2 linked regions of the Chlorobaculum tepidum TLS genome follow. The protein of the gene in region 1 interacts with the protein of each later gene in a pairwise test. Links are inferred from orthologs where the notes say so. Each region holds a gene or a part of one and is shown in the gene's direction. Other genes may lie near its edges. The genes, in order: rfaD and menB.

Region 1 (7,370 bases):
ACATGATGCGGGACTTGCGGTGACGGGCTTTCGGCATGATGATCCACGCGAAGAAACGGTAGAGCCACATATAGGGCACCAGACTTTTGAAAAAATTGCCGACAGCCACCAGCACCTTGGCCCGCACATTGAGGCGGATGATCGCGCCCCCCATCACCATCGACGCTACTCGCTCCGGGGCCAGTTCGCCGAGATTTCTGATAATGATGGTGCCAAGCGAGATACCGATGAAATGCGCCTGCTGGATTTGCAGGTCGTCAAGCACCTCAATGATGTCGCGCGTGATCACCTCGAAGTTGTAATGCCGCACCTCTTTGGATGTGGTGATATGCTTGGAGCGGCCGTGGCCGCGAAGATCGACCAGAAGGACGTTGAAGTGTTTGACGAACTCCTTGATCTGCAAAAACCAGATGGCGGAGCTTCCTCCGGCGCCATGCACGAACACCACCCACGGGGCATCTTCGGCAATCACATGTTTTTTGTAGTGTAGCATGGCGAGGTTACAGATAAGGAACAGTAATGGAGGGAACAACCGGGAAAAAGATCAGAAATACTAAAATCCGTCCTGAATATACCACAAATAAAAAGAAGAAGCCCGTAACGGCCATAAAAGTTCAACCATTCTTCCTGAACACCCGAACGCACTCGAAAAGCGCCACTCCGGCAGCCACCGCCACGTTCAGTGAATGCTTCACGCCATATTGCGGAATCTCGATCACGCCATCACAGTGGCTGAGCAGCGCATCGCCGATCCCCTCAACCTCGTTGCCAACGATCAGCGCCAGCGGAAAATCGCCCGCCGTCAGCGAACTGTAGCTTCGGCTGTTCTCGGCGATTTCGAGTCCGAAAATCTTTTTGCTCTCCCTTTTCAGCACCGTGATGGCCTCGACCGGATCGGCAAAGTGTCGCCAGGGCACTGTCTCCTGCGCGCCAAGCGCGGTCTTGTCGATCTCCTTGCGGGGCGGCGTGGCCGTGTAACCAGTGATGACAATTTCATCGATGCCCGCCGCGTCGGCTGTCCGGAACATGGCGCCGACGTTCCACATGCTGCGGATATTGTACAGCATGAGCGTCACCGGATGCCGCGCTGAATCAGCATAGGCCTCGGGCGTCAGCCGCCCCATCTCGTCTCCCGTCAACTGCCTGAAACCCGACATCTCAGAGCTTTTTCAGCAGTTCCAACAGGCGGTCGTTCTCCTCCCTGAGACCAACATTGAAGCGGAGGCAGTTCTCCATAAGCGGGTATCCCGACACGTTCCGAACCAGCACTCCGGCATTTTTGAGCTTCCTGAACACCTCGGATGCGTTGGCGACGCGAATGATGAGGAAGTTGGTGTCGCTCTCGAAGGTATGGATGCCAGGAATTTCTGTCAGCTCCGCCTCGATGCGCCCGCGCTCGGCGAGGATGTACTGCACGGCGTCGGTCACGAGTGAGTAGTTTTCGAGCACAGCCATGAGAGTGATTTCCGCCAGTCGGCTCGACGCGAAGGGAATCTTCGGCTTGGAGATTTCGGCCAGCAGCTCCGGATTGGCAATCGCAAAGCCGATACGCATTCCGGCCAGCGCAAGCGCCTTGGACATGGTGCGCAACACGATCAGGTTCGGGTAGCGGTCGATCAGGTCGAGCGCCGATTGCTCACGCGAAAACTCGACATACGCTTCATCGACCAGCACAATGGCGTCGGCAGCTTCGACAATGCGTTCGATCTCGTCGTGGGACAGCGACTTGCTGGTCGGATTGTTCGGCGTGGAGAGCACGATAAAATCGACCTTCTCGCGCCTGGCGGCTTCGATGATCGCATCGACGTCAAAGGAGAGATCGTCATGCATCGGCACCTCGACAACCCCAGCCTGCTGAAGACGTGCAAGCTTGTCGTAAAGCGAAAACGAAGGCTCTGGAATAAGCACCTTGCGACCAGCGCCGAGGCAGGCCATGAAGATGGTGTAGAGCATCTCGTTCGAACCATTGCTCATGATCACCAACTCCGGCTTCACGCCGAGAAACGATGCATAGGCCGCCATGCCCCGGTACGGCAGAATATCCGGATAGCGGTTCCAGGGCTCATGGCGGAACTGGTCGAGAATCTTGTCCTTGAGCCACGAGGGCAGATCGAAGGGGTTCTCGTTCTGGTTCAGCTTGACCTCAGCCTCCTGGCCACCCTCGACCTTATAAGTCTCGATATGCTCCAGGGCAGGATTGAGCATGGTCCTGAGATCTCTTTTCATGATGCTTGATTTACCGGTTTTCGACGTCTTAAGAGGTGGTGCCAGTATAAAACTGGTCGCAACACCATCCAAGAAACGATTTTTTGCATTTTTCGTAAAAAAAAACTGGACAGGGAATTTTTTTTCACTACATTAAAAAAGGACAAAAATTATCCTCTTTATCCAAACAAACAAGGAGCGACCATGATAGAGATCAAGAAAACCCCGATGGACCTGATCGATGACATCTACAGCCTTGCCTACTGGATGACCGGCAGTGAGAAGGCATCCAGCGAACTGCTCAACACCACGTGCCTGAATGCAGACCTGAAAGCACCGGAAACCGAGGTGCTCAAGACTTTCCGCGAATGTTATCTCGATACGTATGGCCAGCATGCCGATCTCGACATGCACGAAACGACGAAGGAGAGTGTCAGCCTGATCGATTCACTGAAGCAGTGGACGGCAGACATCAAGCTTTCGGTGCTCCTGTCAGAACTGACCGGGTTGAAACACGCGCAGATCTCTGATATCATCGGAAAACCCGTCGATACAGTCAGACTCTGGCTCTTCTGGGGTCGCAAGTTTTTCGCTCACGACAATCTCATGAGAGCTTCCGCCTGACGTCACTCCACATACTCCTCGGTAAAGGGCCAGCTCGTTTACGGGCTGGCCTTTTGCTTTTCCGGCGAGACGGACGTATATTTTTTCGCCTGTCAACCATTTGACCTTTTTGCATGATTATCATCACCGGCGGCGCGGGGTTCATCGGCAGCGCCATGCTCTGGGAACTCAACCGCAACGGCACCGATGAGGTACTCATCGTCGATGACCTCGGAAGAGCGTCCGAGGGGAGATGGCTCAACCTCCGGGGCCTACGCTACACCGATTTCATTCACAAGGACGACCTGCCCGACCTGCTCGAACACGACCGCCTGCCCAAAATCGACGCCGTGATTCACATGGGAGCCATCAGCTCCACCACCGAACAGGACGCCAACCTTCTGCTGCGCAACAACTACGAATACTCGAAGATGCTCGCCTCGTGGTGCGCAAAAAAGGGCGTGCGTTTTATCTATGCGTCAAGCGCGGCAACCTTCGGCGACGGCTCCGAAGGATACAGTGACGGCATCGAGGTGCTCGACCGGCTAAGACCACTGAACATGTACGGCTACTCGAAGCATCTGTTCGACTGCTGGGCGCTGCGCAACGGCATCCTTGAAAAAGCGGCGGGGCTCAAGTTCTTCAACGTCTACGGGCCCAACGAATACCACAAGGAGGACATGACCAGCGTCGTCTTCAAGGCGTTCCACCAGATCGGCGACAATGGCAAGGTAAGGCTTTTCAGATCGCACAATCCACAGTACGCCGATGGCGAGCAGCTGCGCGACTTCGTCTATGTGAAGGATTGCACGAAAATCATGCAATGGCTGCTCGAAACGCCCTCGGCGACGGGACTGTTCAACATCGGCACCGGGCAGGCGCGCAGCTTCAGGGATTTGGTCATAGCAACCTTCACGGCGATGGATCGCCCCGTCAGCATCGAGTTTATCGATATGCCCGAAACGATTCGGGACAAATACCAGTATTATACCTGTGCGGACTCTGCCCATCTCAGGCAGGCTGGCTACACCGGCCAGATGACGCCGCTCGAAGAGGGAGTGCGAGATTATGTGCAGAACTATCTGAGCAAACCCTCGCCGCATCTTGATACATTGGCTTTTGAACGGCAATAACAAACCGGGAAAAAACTTTTGACTGAAAAAACGATCGAATTCGAAGGGATCGAACCCGTCATCATTTTCGGGCCATACGACAGCTATCTAAAAAAAGTTCGTGAAGCGTTCCCCGACATTCGGATCAACGCGCGAGGCGCGAAAATCACCATCGGCGGTGACGAACCTGACCTGACGGCCATCGAAAAGATTTTCAGGGAGATCATCTTCCTGGCCGACCAGCACGGTGAAGTGCTGGAAAACGATGTCAACGCACTCGTCAGTCTGGCGCTCTCACCAGTCTCCCACCCTTCCGCAGCCCTTTCCGGAGACAAGGACGTAATTGTCGAAACAAAAGATTACGTCGTCAAGGCCAAAACCGACGGGCAACGTCGGATGGTCGCCGAAGCCGCCGGAAATGATATCGTCTTCGCCATCGGCCCGGCAGGCACGGGAAAGACTTACACTGCTGTCGCCATCGCGGTGGCCGCGTGGAAAGCGAAAAAAATCAAACGCATCGTGCTTGCGCGCCCGGCGGTTGAGGCAGGCGAGAGCCTTGGATTCCTGCCCGGCGACCTTGCCCAGAAGATCGACCCGTACCTGAGGCCGCTCTACGACGCGCTCCAGGACATGCTGACCGCCGAAAAGCTCAAGTTCCTCACTGAGCGCCGGGTGATCGAAATCGTGCCGCTTGCCTACATGCGCGGACGCACGCTGAACAACTCGTTCATCATCCTCGACGAGGCCCAGAACGCTTCGAGCAAGCAGATGATGATGTGCCTGACAAGGCTCGGGGTCAACTCGAAAGCGATCATCACCGGCGACGTCACCCAGGTTGACCTGCCGAAAGAGATGGAGTCGGGACTGATGAACGCCCAGAAAATCCTCAAGGGGATCAAAGGCATCAGCTTCGTTTTTCTCGACAAGTCGGATGTGGTACGCCATCGCCTCGTCAAGGATATCATCAACGCCTACGAACATCACGAAGAGGGGCTGCGAAAGGGCGCTCCAAAAGAGGCGGAACTTTGACTTTCACGCTCAGGTTTTAACAGTTGCAGAGTAATCCCTCCTTCGGGAGGTATCTGTTCACAATGGTACAGATAAAAAAATCTACTCTGATTTCATTACGAATAGCTCATCAACTAAAACCCGAGATACCATGGCACACCGTATTACCGATGAATGCACCTACTGTGCAGCCTGCGAGCCGGAATGTCCGGTCAGCGCGATCTCCGCTGGCGACTCTATTTACGTGATCGACGAGAATGTATGCGTGGATTGTATCGGCTATCACGACGAGCCTGCCTGTGTGGCCGTCTGCCCGGTGGACTGCATTATCAAGGTATAGCCACCGCTTCTTCAGACCCGCCGTTCAGAGCAAAAACCATTTTGCACGGCGGGCCTGATCTTCAACATCTTTTTCTCCAGCCCTTTAGCCAGCATTTTTATTCAAATAATCATCACTTTTTTGTTTTCGGGCTTGTAAAAAAGCTTATATTAAAAGAATTGATCAAAATTGTTCTTTTTTTCTCATAACTATCAAAGCACGTCGTCAATATGGCACTGTATATCACCGAAGAATGCACCTACTGCGGTGCTTGCGAACCCGAATGCCCGACCAACGCTATCTCCGCTGGCAGCGAGATCTACGTTATCGATGCCGCATCCTGCAACGAGTGCGCCGGTTTTGCTGACTCTCCTGCTTGCGTTGCTGTCTGCCCGGCAGAGTGCATCGTTCAGGGCTGATTCACCCCCTCTGTTTTCCAGATAAAAAAAGAGGCCGTTGAAAGGGCCTCTTTTTTTATTGGTTGTAAAAGCAATCCAAGAAGAGACAAAAACGCTTTTTCATGCAACCGAGGCAACAGCTTCTCGCCGTTTTCTGCACGTCATAATTCAGCACTCGTAATCCACCAGTCGCCGTTCGCGCGTTGCTCCTCCAATAAAGGGCTTGAGGGCTTCGTGTTCGGGATGACTCTGGTAAGTTTCAAGAGCTGCCTTGTTGGCAAATTCCGAATAGAGAACCACGTCTGCAGAACTGTCGGTACAGCTGAAGTCGAGTCCCACTTCGATCGAAAGCAGTCCGGGAATTCTGCCGGATAGCGCTTCGAGCTTTTCCTTCATGAGGCGGGCATTAACTTGAGCACTATTACCGTGCGCCTCGTCGCAGAGACGCCACATCACGATATGCTTAACCATGACTCGATATTTGACTGGAAATTGACATAAACTGCGGTCGGAAACTGAATCAGCTTGCTGAATCGGACGCTTTGCCGACGATACGAAGCGCTTCGGCCTCGCCACCGACAACCAGCTCAAAAGCCTGAATGAAGTCTTCCGGCACCCGTTTCGGGCGTCCTGACTCCGGGTCGACACACACCCAGAGGGTTTCAGCTCTGGCGAGGGCACGCACGTCTCCCTCTCTGGTCAACAAATAGCGGCGCACCGACTGACAATCCCTGACCCACTCGATCCAGGTGTGCAGATCGAGCCGGTCACTGGCATATGCGGGCATGAGATAATCAATGGAATGGCGGCGCACAACCCAGATGGCCCGGCTTTGCCGGTAACGGTCGAGCGTCCAGCCTTCGGAAGCAGTATGAGCGGTAGCTCCATCCTGCATCCACCGGAGATATTCGATATTGCTGACATGCCCATATCCGTCGATCGACGATCCGGGAACTTCAAAGGTATGGATGAACACTCTTCTCAAATGCAGCTCCCCTCAACCATTCGGAGAACGAACGGCTCTCTCCGACAGAGAAAGCCCCTCTTTCCAGCTGCGGCTTTTTGCCGATTTTGCATCGGCAGTCGAACGCTTTACCGCTCCCTTTCGGGCAGTTTTGATAGAGCGCTGAGCCTTGTTATGCGACTTGAGAGCCACATTGCCAGAAGCATTTTTCTTTGCAGACTTCAGGACGACCCCGTTTTTGTGGTTACGTTGCCGGGCCATTGCGAGCTGTTGCTTCCTCCTGGCCGAAGCGTTCTTGCCAGCCCTGAGCGCTATCCTGTCAGCACGGCTTGACTTGCCGCGCAATTTGATGACCGCAGAAGCTTTCCGCTTTTCCATGCGGGCTTTTACCGAAGAGTCCGCGCCTGACGACCGAACATTCATGCTCATTCCGCGAATCTCCGTTACTGCGGATTGGCCGCGGCGGCTCTCGACCTTGAGCCTCAGTGCCTCAAGCGCCTGGGCGCGCCTGACGCTCACGCTTGAATGAGGAGCCTCCGGAGCGTCAACAGCAACCCTGCGGGGAGATTTCTCAGCAGTTTCCGCAACCTGAACCGGGCCTGCATCAAGCCCGAAACCCTGATCGAACATGGTAGACGCCAGTGACCAGCGATCCGTCCGGGCAGAAAGCATAATGACAAGCATATCCTTGCCATTCCTCAACGCCCTTGCAATAAGGCATGGGCCTGCCATTGAGGTATAACCGGTCTTGATACCAACGG
Region 2 (10,786 bases), 560 kb from region 1 along the record:
AGGAGAAGGTCGGCGTGCTCCAGCTCAACCGCCTCGCCCATCTCCTGGCCAAATGCAAGGCCAGGCTTCTTCCGGAGTTCAGCAACGACAGCACCGTGCTGCGTCAGCTTCATCCAACTCCGGCGGTCGGCGGCGTGCCGAGGGAAAAGGCAATGTCGCTGATTCTGTCGATCGAGCCGTTCTGCCGTGGCTGGTACGCCGCGCCAGTGGGCTGGCTCAACCGCGACGCAGCGGAGTTTGCGGTCGGCATCCGCTCGGCACTCGTCAATGATGACCGCGTCTATCTCTACTCCGGTGCAGGACTGGTTCGTGGATCGAATCCGGAGTCAGAGTGGGAAGAGGTCGATCAGAAAATCGGGGACATTCTTGCCATAACGCAGCAGACCTCATGAACAGCAAGCAGATCACCACGCTCTGGTGCGCGGTCATCGTCGAGGAACTGATCCGGCAGGAGGCCGGATTTTTCTGTATCTCCCCCGGCTCACGCTCGACGCCGCTGACCCTTGCCGTAGCCTCGAATCCGAAAGCGCGATTCAGGATGTTCCCCGACGAGCGCTCGGCGGGATTCTACGCGCTTGGGTACGCAAGAGCGACCGGAATGCCCGCCGTGCTCGTCTGCACCTCCGGCACCGCTGTGGCCAACTACTTCCCCGCCGTCGTCGAAGCATCGGCGGACGCGCAGCCAATGCTCGTGCTCTCTGCTGACCGCCCCTTCGAGTTGCTCGAATGCGGCGCGAACCAGGCCATCCGCCAGCAGAATATTTTCGGAAGCTACACACGCTGGAGCTTCGAGCTGCCCGAACCCGGCATTGCGACGCCGCTCGCCTCGCTGCTTTCGACGGTGGATCACGCCGTCAGAAAAAGCCTCAGCCTCCCCGCAGGCCCGGTGCATCTGAACCTGCCGTTCCGCGAACCGCTCGAACCCGAAGCGCCCGATCCCGGTCATCCGTGGGCCGCGCCGCTCGAAACGTGGCAGGCCTCCGGCGAACCGTGGAGCCGCTTCGCGCGTCCGCTGCACGAACCAAGCGCAGAGAGTATCGTGACGCTGCGGGAGTTACTTGCACAGGCTGAACGGCCGCTGTTCGTGGCCGGAAGCATGTCGAACGCGGCGGATGGCGAGGCAGTAGCGGCGCTAGCCGAATCGCTCGGTGTGCCGCTCTTCGCTGATCTCACCTCCGGCATCCGGCTTTCATCGGACTGCACGCCCTGGCAGCTCGCCTTCCAGAATGAAGCCTTCGTCGAGCGCTTTCAGCCCGATGTAGTAATCCATTTCGGTGGCCATGTCATCGGCAAGCAGCCCGCCATGGCATTGCGGAAACAGCCGCCCCTGCATTACGTGGTTGTCCGTGAGCATCCCGGACGCTTCGACCCCGACCACAACGTCACGCTGACTCTCGAAGCTTCGCCCGCAGCCGTCGCTTCGGCGCTCGAAGGGTGCCGAGAGCCGGTGCCGGGCATCAGATGCCGCGACGCATTTTCAGCAGCCTCCGGTATAATCGATAAAATGGCCTGCGTGCCGGAGCTTGCAGTCAGCGAAATCTCCGCGCCGCGCATCGTTTCATCGCTCGCCGGAGACGGGCACGCGCTCTTCGTCGCAAACAGTATGCCCGCGCGAGACATGGATCTGTACGCCGCGCCAGTAGCGCAGAAACCATTGCAGGTGGCGCTCAACCGGGGGGTCAGCGGCATCGACGGCATCATCTCGACCGCCGCCGGATTCTCGGCGGGCCTCGGCAAACCGACGACGCTGCTCATCGGCGACATCTCCTTCCTGCACGACCTGAACGCCCTCTGCCTGCTCAACCACCCGTGGAACCCGCTCATCGTCATCGTGCTAAACAACCACGGCGGCAGCATTTTCTCCTTCCTGCCCATCGCTTCGCAGACCGACCGGCTCGACGAGTGCTTTGCCACACCGCAGAACTTCAGCATCGAATCCGCCGCCCGCACCTTCGGCATCGACTACGCCTGCCCGGAGACAAACGGCGATTTCACACAGCTCTACGCAGAAGCGCTCACAACAAAAAAAAGCCTCATCATCGAAATCAGAAGCGACCGGGAGAAAAACCTCCTTCTGCACCGCTCGCTCAAGGCGCGACTCGACCCGGTTTTTGAAAAAGCTGACTGCTCCCGGTAAAACGGTCATTCAGAGCATATCAGCGAAAAACACTTCAGCGTAGCGAAACCAGGCGACGGATCGCCCTCAAAGCCCATGCGGGCGAGGTAGGACGGGAGATGGAAATTGGCGGCTGTCTTTGGCAGCTCACAGTAATTCAAAGCAATAAGATCAAGCTGAACAGGGCCACGCCGCGTCCGGCTTGTGCCGCCATATCCAGGCGATGTAGTCGGTCATGGGTGGATCGACGCCAAGCTCGCGAAGCCGGGCGGCGATCTGGCCGCGATGGTAGGCGCTGTGCTCTGGAACCTGCACAAGCGCGTCAGCGAGAGAGTGTTCGGCCACCTCGAAGCCGAGCTTTTTGGTGGCCGTCTTCGACCACGGCAATTTGATGACGCGCTCCAGCTCCACCGGAGTCAGCGCGGCGAGCAAGCGCATCGACCCAACGTGAACATCCTGCGAGAAATTGGACAAAGCCTTGACATCGAGATCGTTCGTTTCCTGAGGATTGATCGGGCTGTTTCGCAGAACATCGAGAAAAATCTTCTGCACCACATGCAAGTGGCGCAGCTTGCCAAGGATGTAGCCATCCCGTTCAGCCTCAGGGCTGGCGATAATCGTAGTCAAAACCAGCGCATCCGCCCAGGCCATGTGGCGGAACTGATCGATGAGCAGAGATAGGGCGTCCATAACAAACCGCTTGATCCATGAAAAAAAATTTTTCTGAATGTATCGTCGAACTTTCGCGATACGGTCTCAGAGTAACACCTTCAATTTGCGGCCGCCTGTCAGCTCGAACCCCTCCTGTTCGTAGAAGGCAAGCGTCCGGTCGAACTCCGGCAGTGGTAGAGTGGTGACTTCAAGACGCTTCCAGCCACAAGACTTTCCGAACTCCCTGGCCGCCTTCAGCAGCCCTTGCCCAACCCCCAGACCGCGGCACTCCGGACGTACATACAGCTCGGGAATAGTACCGAAAACACCTCCGGCATAGAGGGCGCAACTTTCGTACAGCGCGATGAAACCAACCGGCTCATCACGTCCATCGACAGCCACGAACACCACATAACGTCCGGTTTCAAGAAAGTCCCGGAGACGCGCCGCCGTTTCATCGGAAGCGACGTCGAACACCGGAACGCCGATGGCCTGCATGATCTCCGACAGCAACTCGCCAACCATCGAAGCCACCGCTTCAACATCCACAACGGTTGCCTTGTTGATCGTGAATCGATTCTGCAACGCTGATATACTCTAGCTGACTTTAGGTGTTAAATGGCGCTCTGCGGTTTGATCGCCAACCCTCGACGGGGCGATTACCGAAACCTCTTTTTGCGCTCCTTCGGCTCAGGCAACTCCCGTTCCGTCACCCGGATGAGGTTCGAGAGCCACTCGCGATCCTCAAGCTCTTCCCCAACCAGCAGATACGGCTTCGCTCCCTGATAAGGCGGGATTCGGCAAGCGACCTGGCAACCTCCCGCCCGGCAACGGTCGCCTTCACAAAGAGCCGGTTATCGCACACCAGCGCCACCACCTTCCCCTCGCGGTAGATCGCGTACTCGCCGAACATCTTGCAGAACGTGATCGCGCCCGCCGCCCCATCTGCTCGCAGGCATATTCGACAAAAGGCAGATCGGAAGCCATTAGAAGAAGCGTTTCAAATCAGAGAGTCCCGAGACAAACCGAACCAATTGATCCCGGCTCGCTCAGCCTTGCAGAAAACGCAGTCCCTCGGCCAGGCCGCGTAGCGTTCGAGATATTTGCCGCTAACCATCGAGGCGATAAATACGGTGACGAGACTGCCGAGATGATCTCGACAGCTTCCGCTACCGTTACGACCTCCGCCTTTCCGGAACCAGCCATCGCCTCGGCAAGTTCATCGAGAAACACCGTCTGCGTCTCCGGCGACGCCGGATGCAACACCCGGCAAACCCAATCGCCAGCTGCAACCGCCACCCGGTTGTCGAGAACCATTTCAGCCTTTTTGATCCCCTCGACAATCTTGCCGGTACGGTAATCACTCTGTGTTGCCCATGAGACTGTGCAGTTTCCGGGTTCAAAAAAAACAGCTCTTTGTGGCGTTGTCATATATTAGCAAAAAAGCGAACGGCCTGAAATCACCACAGCAATGACCACCATTTCCCTCCACCTCACCACCGTCGGCGACCCGGCGCTACCGAAAATCGTGTTTCTGCACGGCTTCCTCGGCTCAGGAAGCGACTGGCTTTCATTTGCCCGAAAGCTTGAGAATCGCTTTTGCAGCATCCTCGTCGATCTGCCGGGTCATGGTGAGGCGGGAATTCCGGCGGATGGCGATCCGAAGCTGTTTTTCATGCAGACAGTCGAAGCGCTGAAGAGCAATATCCGGCGTTTGCGCGCGGAGCCGTGCGTGCTGGTGGGCTATTCGATGGGCGGCCGGATCGGACTGGCGCTGGCGTTGCTCTATCCGGAGCTGTTCTCGAAGGCGATAATCGTGTCGTCGTCGCCTGGACTACAGACGGACGAAAAGCGAGCATCGCGCCGAAAAAGCGACGAGGGAATCGCCCGCAAGATCGAGCGGAATTTCGAGGGGTTCATCGGGTTCTGGTACGACCAGCCGCTTTTTTCGACGCTGAAAAGCCACTCGCTGTTCCGCGAGGTCGAGGCGCAACGCAAGCAGGGTACACCGCAAAATCTCGCCCGCGCGCTGCGCCTGCTCGGCACGGGCAATCAGCCATCGTTCTGGGACAAACTCCCCGGCAACCGCCTGCCGATGCTTTTCTGCGTCGGCGAAAAGGATGCAAAGTACGTGGATATCGCAAAGCAGGTGGTTGAACTTTGCCCATCCTCAAGCCTCGAACTCTTCGAACACTGCGGCCACACGCTGCACATCGAAGAGCCGGAGCGTTTTCTTGCGAGCGTGGAGCGGTTTATCGAAACGCATCCCCACAACAGCATTTCCCACGATGACCTGTAAGTCCCATTCCGCCGTCACGCCTCTCTAATCAACGGGGATTGTTTATATTTCAGCTCTTTTGCCTGTAGAGCCGGGGCAACGCCGATTTTCATCAACTACCATCGAGATTTCAGATATGAGCACAGTCAACTGGATTACAGCCGGAGAGTACTCCGACATTCTCTACCACAAGACCGAAGAAGGGATCGCCAAAATCACCATCAACCGACCGGAGCGGCGCAATGCGTTCCGCCCGCAGACGGTGGATCAGATGATCGAGGCGCTTCAGGATGCGCGTAACGACAGCCAGATCGGCGTCATCATCCTGACCGGTGCGGGCGACCTCGCGTTCTGCTCCGGCGGTGACCAAAAGATTCGCGGCAACGCAGGATACGCCGACGAAAAAGGCGTGAACAAGCTCAACGTGCTCGATTTCCAGCGCGACATCCGCACCTGCCCGAAGCCGATCATCGCAATGGTGGCGGGCTACGCCATCGGCGGAGGCCACGTGCTGCACATGCTCTGCGACCTCACCATCGCGGCGGAAAACGCCCGTTTCGGCCAGACCGGCCCACGCGTCGGCTCATTCGACGGCGGCTGGGGCGCGAGCTACATGGCGCGTCTGGTCGGTCAAAAAAAGGCCCGCGAAATCTGGTACCTCTGCCGCCAGTACAACGCGCAAGAGGCGCTCGACATGGGCTTGGTCAACACCGTCGTGCCACTCGAAAAGCTTGAAGAAGAGACCATCCAGTGGTGCCGCGAAATTCTCGCCAACTCGCCGCTCGCCATCCGCTGCCTCAAGGCCGCGCTCAACGCCGACTGCGACGGTCAGGCTGGGTTGCAGGAGCTTGCGGGCAACGCCACCCTGCTCTATTACATGAGCGAGGAGGGACAGGAGGGCCGCAACGCCTTCGTCGAGAAGCGCAAACCCGATTTCAGCAAGTTCCCGAAACGCCCGTGAAGCCGCTTCATGCCGACATCTGCCGGTATGAAATGGATTTCACCGCGCCGGTCACCGTCCGAGGAGTGCTTCTCGCCAGACGCCAGGGGTTGCTCCTGCGCCTGAAAAGTGAGGGGGTGACAGCGTATGGCGAAGTCGCCCCCCTCATCGGTCTGCACACGGAGTCACTCGACGAGGCCTTGCAGGCTCTTGCCACATTCATTCCCGAACTTTCACGACTCGACTGGAACGCATCCGATGGTCGGCAACGCCTGCTCGACGAGGCAGCGCTGCCACCGTCGGTGACGACCGGTATCGAGATGGCGCTCATCAACCTCGAAGCGACTGAGCGCAGCTCGCTTCCGTCTTTCACTGACGAATTCCCTCCAGCATCGAAAATCCCTGTCAACGCGCTGCTAGCTGGGGATCCGCAAGCCGTGCTCAACCGCGCAGCGAAGCGCTACGCCGAGGGATTCCGCGCCTTCAAGCTGAAGGTGCGCAAAGGAGAGCTCGACGGAGCCGTCGCCTGCATCCGCGCCCTGCACGAGGCTTTCGGCGACAAGGCGGAGCTGCGGCTCGACGCCAACCAGTCGCTCGAATTCGACGAGGCGGTCGCGTTCGGCAAAGCCCTGCCGCCGGGTTGCGTCGCCTACATCGAGGAGCCGCTGACCGATGCGGCGCTGATTTCCGACTTCCACGCCGCTACCGGTCTGCCGTCGGCGCTTGACGAGTCGCTCTGGCAGCGCCCGGAGCTGCTCGACGAGATCGGCCCCGACCCACTCGGCGCGCTCGTGCTCAAGCCGAACTGCATCGGCGGCATCGCGAAATCGCTCGACCTTGCGGCCAAAGCGCACCGGATGGGGTTGCAGGCGGTTTACAGCTCAGCTTTCGAGAGCAGCGTCAGCCTCGGGCTCTACGCGCTCATGGCCGCCGTCTCGTCGCCAGCTCCGGCGGCATCAGGTCTCGACACGGCGAGCTTTCTCGCCCGCGACCTCACCGCCACACCCTTCGCCACGCCGGACGGATTCGCCGATCCCGCAGCCGCATGGCGCGACAGCTTGCGCGTGAGACCCGACATGATCGAAACCGTCAAGTCATGGAGCTTGTAACCCAGGCCGCACAAACCTTCGGCGACCAACCCGCGCTCATCACCGACGAACGGCGCTGGAGCTTCGCCGACCTCGATGGCGACACGGCTCGCATCGCCACTGCGTTCGAAGCGAGCAGCATCCGGCGCGGCGACATCGTTGCGCTTGTCGCGCCGAACAGCCCGGCGCTCGTGCTCTCGCTGATGGCGCTCATGCGCATGGGCGCCGTCGCCGCGCCGGTGAACCACCGGTTTCCGGCAAATCACATCGAGGGCGTGCTCGCGCGGCTGAATCCGGCGATGACGCTCGACGCGGCAAAGCTCGACGCCTTCGTCGCCGACGCGATCGCCCGGACGGGCGCGACCTTCACCGCCGCGACGGAGATGGAACGGCCCGTCTCGGTCATCCACACCTCGGCCAGCTCCGGCAAGCCGAAAGCCGCCGTGCACAGCCTCTCAAACCACTACCACAGCGCGATGGGTTCCGCGCAAAACCTGCCCTTCGGGCCGGGCGACTGCTGGCTGCTTTCGCTCCCGCTCTACCACGTCGGCGGCTACTCGATGCTTTTCAAATGCCTCCTCGGAGGCGGCGCGCTGGCCGTGCCGTCGCCTGATGCGGCGCTTGCTGAGTCTCTCACACACTTCCCCGTCACGCACCTCTCGCTCGTGCCGACGCAGCTCTACCGGATGCTCCGCGCCGACGGCGGCCCGGAGCGCCTGCGAAGCCTCAGGGCGTTATTGCTCGGAGGCAGCGCGGTCAGCGCCCCGCTTCTACGCGAGGCGATCTGCGAACGGGTACCGCTCTACCTCACCTACGGCTCGACCGAAATGAGCACGCAGGTCACAACCTCGCCCACGCCAGTCACCAAGGCGCGGGGCGACAGCGGTGTGGTGCTCCCTTACCGTGAGGTTGCAATTTCAGTGGACGGCGAAATTCTCGTCAAAGGCGAGTGCCTTTTCATGGGCTATCTCGATAATGGAGAATTGCGCGAGGCGCGAGACAAAAATGGATGGTTCCACACAGGCGACATGGGTGAACTGTCGGGGGACGCGCGGCTGACCGTACTCGGCAGGAAGGACAACATGTTCATCTCGGGCGGCGAGAACATCCACCCCGAAGAGATCGAAAAAGCGCTGACATCGATCGTAGGCATCGAAGAGGCCGTGGTGGTTCCAGCGCCCGACGCCGAGTACGGCATGAGACCGGTAGCGTGGATCAAAGCCCGGAGCGACTCGCCTGACGATGCCACAATCATCGCCAGCCTGAAAAGCACGATCGGCAAGCTCAAAACACCGGTGGCGTTTCATCGCATTCAGGAGTGGCAGACCATCCCCGGCTCAGCCAAGATCGACCGAAGCTGGTACCGCAAGCTGGCTGAAAAGTAAAAGGGCGACCAACCGGTCGCCCCTGCACATCACATGTCACCCGTCACCTCTTTCTTGCCTGCCGCTTCAGGAAAAACACCGTCACACGACCGCCAAGACCGGCGAAGGGAGCGTAGAACATACCGGTCAGGATCATGCTCACGAGCAGATCGGAGAGAGCAATGTCTTTCGGTGCAGTCACCATCGCCAGCATTTGCTGGAACGTTTCTGCGTTCTCGGGAGCCAGGCTGGTCGCCCATGCAACCAGAAGCCGGAGACTTTCGAGACCGGGGATGTAACCGAACCACTTCTCCAGCAGGTATGCAACAAGCACCGACAGCGCGCCGCCTATAAACCCGCTCATCGCGCCAAGCACGAAAGCCTCGCCAGGCTCTAGGCGGATCTGGTTACGCATGATGTAGTACCACGCCGCCACCGCGCCGGCAATTATGATACCGGCAAACAGAAATGCGTTGATCAGGGTCAGATAGGGCAGCGTCGTCGTCAGCACGAGCAGCACCGCGCCGCCGAGCAGCGCCGATACTTTCGATGGACGACCCGGCACAGTTTCGACGACCATTTCAGGCAGAAAAAAGATCGTTTAGAAAATCATCCATCGTGTAGAAGCCCGGCGACGTAGCGTGGCGCTGAACAAGCCACTCTGCGGCACGAACTGCCCCGGAAGCGAAACCGGTGCGGTTCTTGGCCGTGTGAGTCAGTTCGATGGTGTCCGATTCCGAATCGATAATCGCGGAATGCACCCCGAACACAGAGCCAAGGCGGATCGAGGCGACCTGCAATTCGTCGCTCTGCAATTTCCTGCCCTCCTGAAGCTCGCGAACGATAGTTCGCTTGCGGGGATTGGAGTTCAGAATCTCATCGGCAGCCTTGATCGCCGTGCCGCTCGGGAAGTCCGCCTTGCCGGTATGGTGCTGCTCCGAAAGCGCGATATCGAACTGCTCAAACGGCGCAATCAGGCGCGCGGCCTCGCGCAGCGTCCGGAAAAAGATGTTGACGCCAAGCGAGTAGTTCGCTGAATAGAGCATTGTGCTCCTAGCCTTTACGACCTCTTCGCGAACCTGCGGCATCACGTCGTCCCAGCCAGTGGTGCCCACCACGACCGGCACACCGGAGGCAATCAGCGCCGGATAGTTGGCGAGAAATGCACTCCTGACGGTAAAATCGATAATAACGTCCGACCCGCTGAACGCAGCGGCATCGATGGTGTCGTTGACATCGAGCACACGGTTGACGACATGTGCACCCGAGGCGGCAACGACGTCGGCTATCTGACGGCCCATGCGGCCATTGCCGACCAGTGTGATCTTCATAATCTCAGCTTGTTTTTGTACTTCTGGTAATTGCTCCAGGCACTCACTGACCGATCAGTTCGAGTATCCGGTCGAGATCTTCGCCTGAAAAATATTTGATGTGAATCTCGCCCTGTCCCCCCTTCTTTTCGACAAGGCTGACCTTGGTGGCAAGCCGCTCCCTGAGGCGGGCCTCGATCTGGTCGATCTGCACCGCCCGAGGTGCTGGAGCCGGACTCGCCGTTTTCGGTTTGTCCTTGAACATGTTGTTGACCAACGCCTCGGTCTGGCGCACCGAAAGCTGCCGTGCCATGATCTGACGCCACACCTTGAGCTGAAGGTGCTCGCTCGGCAGATTGATGAGCGCACGGGCGTGACCGGAGGAGATTTCGCGAGTGCGGATGCTGTCCTGAATCTGGCGCGGAAGCTTCAGGAGACGCAGGAAATTGGCAACCGTGGAGCGGTTCTTGCCAACCTTCTGGGCCACCTCGTCCTGCGTGAGGTTGCATTTGGTCACCAAGCTCCGGAGCGCAAGCGCGACCTCGATGGCGTTGAGGTCTTCCCGCTGGATGTTCTCGATGAGGGCGAGTTCGAGCTTGCTGGCGTCCTCGTGCGCTTCGATGACGTAGGCGGGAATAAACTTGAATCCGGCAGACTTGACCGCGCGCAGCCGGCGTTCACCGCTGATGAGCAGGTACCCCTCTCCATCGCGGCAGACCGTTACCGGCTGGATTACGCCGTTTTCGATGATCGAATTGCGCAACTCGTTGAGCGCCGTCTCCTCGAAGGCCTGGCGAGGCTGGAAAGGATTAACCTTGATTTTTTCAACTGGCAGGCTGCCGATGACGCCATCCTGCATCTTTTCAGTCTCTTCAGCTTTTTCGGCGACTGCAAAGCCCTCTTCGGAAATCAGTGCTTTCAGACCCCTGCCCAGTGCTTTTTTAGACATATCCTCACAATTAATAAACGGCCACCTACTGCTGCCGAACCTTGAATTTCCTGATGTTGCCGTCACGCTCGAAAATCTCCTGCGCAAGAT

The links.
Region 2: the proteins of rfaD (region 1) and menB interact in binary tests that used the Escherichia coli proteins (3 or more experiments, as listed by UniProt). The link is inferred for Chlorobaculum tepidum TLS from one-to-one orthologs.

The regions. Positions count from the first base shown.
Region 1 is NC_002932.3:1,178,999-1,186,368, forward strand. What follows is about bases 2,162-4,941. They hold rfaD (ADP-glyceromanno-heptose 6-epimerase), read left to right. Parts: upstream 2,162-2,942; coding sequence 2,943-3,941; downstream 3,942-4,941. Other genes in these bases: hisC (histidinol-phosphate transaminase), read right to left, coding at 2,162-2,226; AYT24_RS05680 (RNA polymerase sigma24 factor), read left to right, coding at 2,410-2,829; AYT24_RS05690 (PhoH family protein), read left to right, coding at 3,960-4,941. Outside these bases: AYT24_RS05665 (alpha/beta fold hydrolase), read right to left, coding at 1-493; AYT24_RS05670 (RNA methyltransferase), read right to left, coding at 615-1,157; more of hisC, read right to left, coding at 1,159-2,161; more of AYT24_RS05690, read left to right, coding at 4,942-4,949; AYT24_RS05695 (4Fe-4S binding protein), read left to right, coding at 5,080-5,268; AYT24_RS05700 (4Fe-4S binding protein), read left to right, coding at 5,478-5,666; AYT24_RS05705 (Dabb family protein), read right to left, coding at 5,814-6,116; AYT24_RS05710 (acyl-CoA thioesterase), read right to left, coding at 6,166-6,621; AYT24_RS05715 (D-alanyl-D-alanine carboxypeptidase family protein), read right to left, coding at 6,643-7,370. UniProt on the Escherichia coli protein: Catalyzes the interconversion between ADP-D-glycero-beta-D-manno-heptose and ADP-L-glycero-beta-D-manno-heptose via an epimerization at carbon 6 of the heptose.
Region 2 is NC_002932.3:1,740,845-1,751,630, forward strand. What follows is about bases 4,152-7,093. They hold menB (1,4-dihydroxy-2-naphthoyl-CoA synthase), read left to right. Parts: upstream 4,152-5,181; coding sequence 5,182-6,006; downstream 6,007-7,093. Other genes in these bases: menH (2-succinyl-6-hydroxy-2,4-cyclohexadiene-1-carboxylate synthase), read left to right, coding at 4,239-5,066; menC (o-succinylbenzoate synthase), read left to right, coding at 6,003-7,093; menE (o-succinylbenzoate--CoA ligase), read left to right, coding at 7,082-7,093. Also shown: AYT24_RS08320 (isochorismate synthase), read left to right, coding at 1-392; menD (2-succinyl-5-enolpyruvyl-6-hydroxy-3-cyclohexene-1-carboxylic-acid synthase), read left to right, coding at 389-2,137; AYT24_RS08330 (DinB family protein), read right to left, coding at 2,288-2,806; AYT24_RS08335 (GNAT family N-acetyltransferase), read right to left, coding at 2,873-3,316; AYT24_RS10565 (hypothetical protein), read left to right, coding at 3,918-4,127; more of menC, read left to right, coding at 7,094-7,094; more of menE, read left to right, coding at 7,094-8,458; AYT24_RS08365 (hypothetical protein), read right to left, coding at 8,502-9,017; dapB (4-hydroxy-tetrahydrodipicolinate reductase), read right to left, coding at 9,019-9,768; AYT24_RS08375 (ParB/RepB/Spo0J family partition protein), read right to left, coding at 9,812-10,696; AYT24_RS08380 (ParA family protein), read right to left, coding at 10,722-10,786. UniProt on the Escherichia coli protein: Converts o-succinylbenzoyl-CoA (OSB-CoA) to 1,4-dihydroxy-2-naphthoyl-CoA (DHNA-CoA).